2 regions of the Chryseobacterium sp. R2ACT005 genome follow, and region 1 is predicted to be linked to the other one. Evidence: riboswitches for the same ligand, from Rfam matches in the RefSeq annotation. Region 1 holds a riboswitch; the other holds the start of a gene.

The links. A riboswitch is a leader RNA that binds a small molecule or an ion and turns the genes downstream of it on or off. The one in region 1 is predicted to bind cobalamin.
Region 2: another riboswitch for cobalamin. It lies ahead of ACPF63_RS19545 (TonB-dependent receptor plug domain-containing protein); the one in region 1 lies ahead of ACPF63_RS03130 (TonB-dependent receptor plug domain-containing protein).

Annotation. Positions count from the first base shown of each region.
Region 1 is NZ_CP188192.1:663,424-668,032, reverse strand. It holds gene ACPF63_RS03130 (TonB-dependent receptor plug domain-containing protein) at 1-1,568, opposite strand, end outside; cobalamin riboswitch at 1,601-1,777, opposite strand; gene ACPF63_RS03125 (T9SS type A sorting domain-containing protein) at 1,904-3,214, opposite strand; gene ACPF63_RS03120 (helix-turn-helix domain-containing protein) at 3,369-4,609, shown strand, end outside.
Region 2 is NZ_CP188192.1:4,240,635-4,245,243, forward strand. It holds gene ACPF63_RS19545 (TonB-dependent receptor plug domain-containing protein) at 1-1,880, opposite strand, end outside; cobalamin riboswitch at 1,990-2,174, opposite strand; gene ACPF63_RS19550 (transporter) at 2,265-3,212, opposite strand; gene ACPF63_RS19555 (cytochrome-c peroxidase) at 3,225-4,250, opposite strand; gene ACPF63_RS19560 (MbnP family protein) at 4,267-4,609, opposite strand, start outside.

The DNA of each region.
Region 1 (4,609 bases):
TTGGCCATTCCTCTGTGCATGGGAACATAAGGTCTTTGCATTTTCGTTTCCTTATCAATAGATTTTGCATAATAGTACCCGGCATTAGCCCGGATTTTATGATTTCCCAATTGTTTGCTGAAAGACAATTGAGATTCCAATCCGTAAGATTCAGATTTATTGACATTAAATGCCTGCCAATACCCCAAAGCAGTAGGCAGCCATACAATAAGATCTGTAATGTTCATATAATAAGGAGACAAAGTAAGTCTGAAATCTCCTACTCTGAACTCATTCACCATATCAAACTGGGTAGACGTTTCCGGTCTCAGATCTTTATTTCCTCCCGGCTCATAATAAATATCATTAAATGACGGATATCTGAAGTTTTTTGACACGTTAACGCTTACATCATACCATTTTGCGGCACTCCATTTTCCGGAGAATGAATACATAAACGGAGACTTCACATCTTCCACAAAATCTTTCTTAAATCCACCCTCAAAACGCAGGTCTTTAGTAGCAAAATACCTCAGCAACCCGGAAACAGAGCCAATATTTCTACTGACACTGGATATTCCGCTCTGATATCCTTCACCTTTATTGATCTGAAATTCTCCGATAAGATTAAAATTCCACTTAGAATTCAGAAAATAATTGAAATCATTTTTAAAGATATAGTTTTTCCCTGTTCCCCCACTTGATTTAGGCTGGTTTAACGAACCGAAATACTGAAAGTTTTCTTCTGTATAGGCCGCTTTAAAAGAGTTGCCGAACTTAGTTTTATTCCAGTCCCAGGAAAGAAGGCTTCTTATACTTTGAGTTTTATATTTTGTTTTTGTTCCCGTTTCTTCATACACAGGATAATGCTGTGAAGAATCGAAAAACTGGCTTTGCCACGAAATTTTATGATCGTTGGTTATTTTATAGGATGCACCTGCATTGAATGTGGTATTATAGTAATTTCCATTTCTGTTGATGTAATTCAGATCGCTTACCTCATAATTGTTTTCACTTACAGAATAATTTCCGGAAGCTTTAAAACTGAACTTATCATTGCTGTAAGAACCTTTTACAAAATTATTATAGGTATTAAAGGAAGCCACCTCAGAAAATAAAGAACCATGGAAACCTTTATTAAAATCAAGGGTATTATTCAGGTGAATACTTCCCCCAATGGCACCACTTCCATAGACTACACTTCCACCGCCGGCTTTTATACCGATCTGATCATAGCCAAACAAAGCAATATTATTGATATCTCCCTGTCCTAAAAAACTGGAGTTGATATTAATCCCATTCCATACAAATGCAGTCTGCTGAGCGGTAGTACCCCGGAAAGATGGTGAAGAAACAGCCCCACGGCCATTTTCTTTGATAAAAACCTGTGACTGAAATCTCAGGAGCTCTGAAAGATTACTGGAGTTTTTCTCGGCCTCTTCTGCCGAAATTATTTTTACGGGATGAAAAAGTTTCACCCTATTCATCTGGTTGTCGAAGACATAAATAGTGTCTATGGTTTTCTCTTGTCCAAAAAGAAAACAGCCATAAGATGAAAAAAGCAGTACTAAAGATCTTTTTATATCCATACTTTTTTACTTTTCCTCCGAAAGCAATATGTTTTTTGATTATAATGTTGGCAGGTCTCCTGACTTTCGCATTCTGCTCCTTCCCGTTTTAGACAGTGGCTGTTTGCAGAAACTTTTATTGCGATTTACAGTTGCGGGGACAGTATGGGAGTTACACCCAATTCCCTTTTCATTCCAAAATACTGGAAACCAAAATTTTTGCAAAGATAGTTTTTTATATGTATTTGCCAAAAAACCGGCTTTTACATCAAAAATTTCAGACTTTTGCAAATAAAAAACAGCCGCTTTCAAAATTGAAAACGGCCATCATCCCACTACTTTACTATTTATATATGTTATTTTTTAATGAATTTATAAGCTTGTTTTTCTCCTTTCACAGAGTATTGCAGAATATAATCTCCTTTTGATAAAGATGAAACATCAATTTGTCCTTCCACAGTATTGAATGATTTCACCCTTTGCCCAACCATATTATAGATTTCTGCTTTTTCTATTTTTCCTGTTCCTTTAAAATAAAGCACATCAGTTACAGGATTAGGATAAATGCCAACACTGTTTTTCTCTTTCACGGTATCATTTACTGATAAGAATTCAGAAGTATCCAGATAAAAAGCAACTATTTGACCTGAAGCATTCGTCCCTGATCCGGCAATTTTCTTTCCGTCTTGTGAAATCGCCAGAGGAAGTCCCATCGTTACTCCATTCGTTGCAATTCCTAAGGATACTGCATAATCATTCAGATTAACTCTTCCGGCAGATGCAGTCCAGATAAAACCTTCTCCCGACATTGGAGGTGCTCCAAATGCTCTGTAATAACCAATAACCCGTGTTCCATCAGCTGAAATTCCTGTAGCTCCTCCTTTGAAATTGAACGAAGCATTAGGATGTGTTATATAGGTCAGCCCACTTGTAGCATTCCAAACATAAGGATTAGGATTTGCAGATCCTATAATGGTATTTCCGTCAGCCGAAATTCCGCCTGCTTCTCCTACATTATTCCCGTTATTATCTGTAATAAAACTTTCTACTCCATCCTGCCATTTTGCACCGCTTCTTGTTCCGGTTGGCTCATCCTGCCACCCTACAATCACGGTTCCTGCCGCATTGATTGCATTTGCCCTGGAACTGCGTCCTGAAACTATACTTCCCAGGTCAACCATTCCGTTTACCTCATCCCATTTAACAGCATGTGCGTTCGCAGCAGTAAGAAATCCTAACCCTACAATAGTATTTCCGTTAGGTGACATTCCCCATGTAGAACTTACACTGCCGTCCCAACCGGTAGGAACCAGCCCTCCTCTGTTTACCCATGTGGAAGTAGCTACGTCATAAGTTGATATTTCATTAAATCCTGTTGCAGAATTTGTAACAGAAGATGATATTTTGGTTCCATCGTTTGAAACAATCGTTCTGCCTGCGGCCGGATATCCGTTTGATATTGAACCTATCTGTACAAGTCCGCCTGCTGCATTCCATTTATATACTCCTCCTGCACTTGTATGCATACTTACTACTCCATTATCTGAAACTGCACCTACATTATAATTTCCCAGCCCTATTACTGTAAGCTGTGCTGCTGCAAAACTAAATTTCAGAAAAAGACAAGCCGTCAATATTTTTATTGACATTCTGTAAATTTTTTTCATATTTTATTATATTTAGCGTTCCGAATTGGTGAAAACAATATTAATACAATATTTACACTATCCAAAGAAATAGACTTTCATAATTCGTGAATTTTAAAAGAGTTTAATTTTTAAACAAATAATAATCAATTAGATACAAAACATCATTTTGAATATGGATTTTACCCGAACTATTCAAAAAAGCACAAAAAACAAACTATCAAGACAAAAATTATTTCAAAATAGCAGAAAAATATTACTGTTTATTTTCATTTGCTGTTCTTTTATTACCAGTGGACAGTCAGGTCCGGACTTTAATATTTTGGCAGATAAGGCATTTCTGAAATTGTATCAGAATTCTGACGAATGCATCAGCTATACTCAGGGAATCCTCGTAAGTGATCAGAATACAGAGCATAAAATTGTACTGCAAAACATTATTTCACAGGCTTTTGCTATGAAAGGCGATTACATACAATCTGTGAATATTTTTGCGCAGAAAGAAGATGCCGATCCGAAAAATGAACTTTCTTATTTTATGCAGGTTTTCAGTGATTATAATCTTGCTGACCAATACCAAAATCTGAGTCTGTACAATCAGTCAAAAAGAATTATTACCCATCTTTTATCTGATCAGAAGCTTCTTAAAAGTAATGATGCCGCATTACGAATAACCACAGCAAAGCTGTACCAACTACAAGCTTTGAACTCAGGAATCAATAGAGATTATCCTGCAGCATTCAAAAACCTTGATAAAAGTAATCAGTACCTCAGCGATCATAATGAAGAAAACAGAATATTAAAAACGGAAAACAGAATTTTCCGTTCTTCTTATCTCCTAAAACAAAATAGACTTGTTGAATATAAAGCGCTTATAGAAAATATTATTTCTGATCTTGAACACCAGACCAATCAACCATTTCTTTTAGGTTTAGCGTATGAGAATCTGTCCCAGTATTATTTTTTGAAACAGGATTACACAACATCTGTTGAGAAACTGGAAGCTGGACTCTTTTTGATTGAAGATCTGTCTTTTAATAATTTAAAAATTAAAATTTATGAATCATTATCCCGCAACTATTACGCACTTCATGATGATATAAAATATCATCAATACAATAAACTCTATAATGATTTAAAAACAAAAACCGATGCAAGCTCGAAAGAAGGAATACGATATATTGTAAAACTTGTTGAAACCAATCAGAATAAAAATATTGAATTTCAAAAACTGATGTTCCTTAGGTCTTTCTTACCTCTGGCTCTCATTCTATTTCTGATTATTATTGGCCTGTCCATCTATTTTTTAATTATTAAAAGCAAAAATAAAGATTTAAAAAAGCAGTTTGATTTCTTTAAAAAACAGAGCAATGAGAAACCTCAACCCATTTTATTAAATAAAGCTTCTGCAACAGC
Region 2 (4,609 bases), 1.7 Mb from region 1:
TGGGTATACCAGGGTTGTACATAATTGTATTGAATGTTGTCCTGGTTCACATCATACCTTTCTCCTACATACATCGCACTGTAATTGAAACTCCAGTCTTTATAGTCCGCCATCAGGGTGAAGGAGCCACTATGCCATGGTGTGTAAGGAATCTGATTTCGGTAGAATGTATCCTCCGGATCTGTCATATCTCTTGCGCTTTGGTAAGTGTAGGAAAGCAAGGGTCTCAGTTTTACTTTTCCTAACTGCATTTCTGCCTGAACATTCACGTCAGCACCTATGATTTCAACCCGTCCAAGGTTCATCATCAGCCAGCGGAACATACTTCCGTTAGGGGCTGCAACAATCTTATCCTGTACTTTGTTGTAATAACCGTCTACTTTAGCATAAAAGGATGTAAAGAATCGGTTTTTATAATTCTTCTGATACGTAAATCCTACATCATACTGATTGGTAAATTCCGGCTTCAGGTAAGTATTTCCGATATTAGTGTAATACAGATCATTGAAGGTTGGCAGTCGGAAAATCCTTTTATAGAAAGCTCTTAAAGTAAGTTCAGGAATTATTTCAGGCTGGTAGCTCATAAATACAGCGGGGGTCCATTCTCTGCTGTCTCCGGGTCTTTTATTTTTTCTTACTTCTTCAAAAGTAAAAGTTCCTAAAAGGCTGCCCAGGATCTTGAATCTGTTCCACTGATACGTTGTTGCCAATGCAACCAATGTAGTGTAACGTGTAGGATAAGAAAAGTTATCCAGATTGGCATCCAGATTATTGTACTGAAAATCCCCGCTCAGACTGACATCCCAATTGGATGTGATAGAATAGATATTGGATGAGGAAAGATAGAGCTCTCGTTGGATATAGGTGTTATCGGTATGAATAATAGACTGCGAGCGAACAGTATCCATAAAATGAGTGTAATCGTAGGCAAACTTTGCTTTCAGCTGAGTTTCAAATCTGGGAAACAGTTTTTTCCGAAGATTGGCCTGCACGAAATAATTTTCATCAGAAAGTCTTGCTCCCCTTCCTCCAAAACGGCCATTCACAATAGGAGCCGGCGTTCCACGGTCTGAAATATAACCATAGCCTCTTACATTCCAGCTTCCGTTATTTAAAGTTCCGTTTAACGAAGTTTCAAAACGTTTCGCTTTGATATCTGAGTCCTGTCTCTTTGCAATCGTATCATAAGCCTGCTGTCCATCAGGATATTTCTTGGCATACCGAAATCTGTAAATCCCATCACTCTGCAGAAATTCTCCACTGAAGCTGGCAGAAGTTCTGTCTGAAATTTTCTGTTCCAATCGGAATGACGGATTAAAAAGGTCTATGGAGGCACTTTTTGCTCTTATCACAAGATTGGTTTTCTTTATTCCTTTAAATACGGGTGTTTTAGGCTGTAAATAGATAGATCCCGAAGAACCGAAATCTTTTGCCGGCTGAAAAATCTCGCTTTTCTGCCCGTTATACAATGATATTTCTTCCAGATCATCCAAAGAATATCTTCCCAGATCTACCAGTCCGTTCTGTGCATTTCCCAGTTGAATTCCATCATAGAAAACGCCTACATGCTGACTTCCAAGGCTTCGGACATTAATGGTTTTCAATCCGCCAATCCCTCCATAGTCTTTGATCTGAACACCGGAAAAATACCGAAGAGCATCTGCTACAGAATGACTGTTCAGTCTTTCCAGCTGCTCGCCCTGCAGAGTTTGTGCCGGAAGAATTTCTTTGAAGTTTTTCTTGTAAAGGTTGATCCCTTTGATTGATTCTTCCTGAACACTGTCTTTTTTCTTGGTTTGAGAAGACAAAAGGTGAGATGTTAACACCAGTATTGTGAAAACAGCTTTATGAATTGCAGAAGTAATTAGTTTTGCCGCCATTAGCTCATTTAGGATAATGAAGACGCTAATGGATATAAGAATACAACGACAAAGCACAGCTGTCACTGCACAGAATCATTGATGTCCTAAGCTTTATTCCACGAAAGCGTCAAACGATTATTTTCTGGCAGGTCTTCTGACTTACTCCATTTTTGAAATCCTTCCCATTAAAAAACAGTGGATATATTCTTCAAAAATCTTGGTGCGGAGCTTACAGCAGCGGGTCTGTTCCGGATTTTCACCGGATTCCCTTTTAAGAGCTTTTTATGGCTCACCAAATTTCGGCAAAGATAAAAAATTATTCCTAACCCCCAATTAAAATCATGATTCATAAACAATTAAAGCTCCCGAAGGAGCTTTAACATGATTAAAAAGGGGTTTTATTTAAATTCCGATATTCAGGAAAATACTAAATCTGGATTTTGCTTCAATATCACCACCAGCCAAATGGGTATACATAGGAAGCATGAGTTCACTTCCCAGGCTCAGTTTTTTATAAGAGGCTTCAAACCCAATCTTCCCATACAATGCACTTCCGGCAGTATTCGGTAGCGCTTCATCAAATTGTTTATTCTGAGCATACACTTCTCCCTGCACTCCGGTTTTTACAGAAAAGATAGATTTTTCATTTCCTGCAACCTGATAAAATCCTGTTGCAGCGTAGTTCCACTGGTTTCCAAAACGGTAATTTTTCTTATTCTCTGTTTTAATCGTATAGTCTGTATTGACCAATACAGCTATTTTATTCTTCTGAAATTTATAATTCAAAGCCGCCTGATAATCCCAGCTTCCGGTTCCCAACTGAAAACTCGGATTGACTCCGGATGCTCCTTTTTCATCAAACTTTCCCAAAGGAATTTTCACGCCCAAACCTCCGCTCACGTGATGGAAATTATCTTTAGAGCTCATTAGCTGATAGATTCCCATCAGGTTCAGATCTCCGATTCCGTTGATTTTGATATCTCCCTGCATAGTCCTTTTTTCATGAAAATGAAATGGCAGACTTGCATATACACTTAGTTTTTTAGTCAATGGAATTTTTCCCCATAGCTGTAAGGTATTAAAATACTGATCCTGTGTAAGATCTTTTACAAATAAATTTTCTTTTGCTTTGTAATGCTGTGCAAAGTATTTGATTCCGATAAACTGTGGATTCAATAAAGATTCAAAGCCTGAAGATCCGTTACCGGCAGCACAGCCACATGCATCACAGTCATCATCAAAATCAAATCTACTGAAGCTGTCCGGAGCAATATAAATACTGTCTTTAATAGTCTTCGCTTGATACTGGCCAAACAAAATCAAACTTAATATTACGATAATCTTCTTCATGTTTTCTATAATTTATTCTGCAAATTTTGGGTTGGATATAAAACTTTTGTCTGATAATGTTTTCAGGAAAGCAATAATCGACTGTTTTTCCTGACTATTCATGGCTATTCCTGTATGACCATTCTGTTTCAGCTGTGGATCCAGATTGGCATTATCTTCTACCTGATCTGAATAGAAATTGAGTACAGCATCTAATGTGTAAAACCTTCCGTCATGCATATAAGGTGCTGTATATTCTACGTTTCTCAAACTTGGAACACGGAATTTCATCCAGTCTACCTGATTAAGAGTAACTCTGTAACGTCCTGCATCTTTGAATTCCGTGTTATAATACATTCCTGTATTTCTAAAACTCTCATCGGTAAATAATTCTCCGCTATGGCAAGAGGCGCATTTCTGTCCGAACAAAGCCATTCCCTGAGATTCTGTAGAAGTAAACTGCTCTTTTCCCTGCCTGAACCTGTCATATTTTGAATCTGCAGAAATTAAAGAAGCCATAAACTGTGACAGTGCTTTTAGAATTCTTTCTCCGGTAATGGTTTCATCTCCGTACGCTTCCCTGAAAAGTTTTTTATATTTCTGATCATCTTTTATTTTTGAAATGGCTTCCGGTATAGAACTGTCCATCTCATTGACATCTGTAATAGGGCTTATCGGTTGTTCATTGAGGTTATGAATCACTCCGTCCCACATATATCTTTTTAAAAAAGCCATGTTCTGAATGGGCGGCGCATTTCTGATTCCTATTCTGTCATCTACGCCATGACTTACAGTATGTCCGTGATGGGTGAATGCGTTTTCCTGAATATGACAGAAGCCGCATGAAATGGTATTGTTTCGGGAAAGTCTTCCTTCATAGAATAATTTTCGACCCAACTCTACTCCGTTTTTGGTTACCGGAGTGATTGATTTATCGAAAGTCATTTCCGGAAAATAAGAAGGAAACTGCAGATTGTATGCTTCATCTTTTTCCAGTGGCTGAATCACCTCATCAGAACAGGAAATACAGCTCATAATCAATACAAGCAGAACCAACATCCTTTTAATAAGAAAATTAATCATTGTGAACGTGGTCTACTTTAAACATTTTGGTAAGGTTATTGGTAACGTCTACCAAATGCTGGTTTGAGCCCATCAACATATCATTAGTTGTAGTAAGGGTAAGCGCTTTATCTCCACTCAAAAACTGATTCAGATCCGCAAGAATATGGACAGAAGGACGAATTTGTCCCGTCACTCTTGCTGTTGTCGGAAGATTCAATGTGATTTCACGGTATAGGTCAGCCTGTTCATTAGCGGTAACATTTCCCATATTTCCTGTATGATTCATAAATTCCTTTGAAGGGGCATCATTTCCATATTTCCCTTCCAGTTTCACAAAAATATACCCGGCAGCC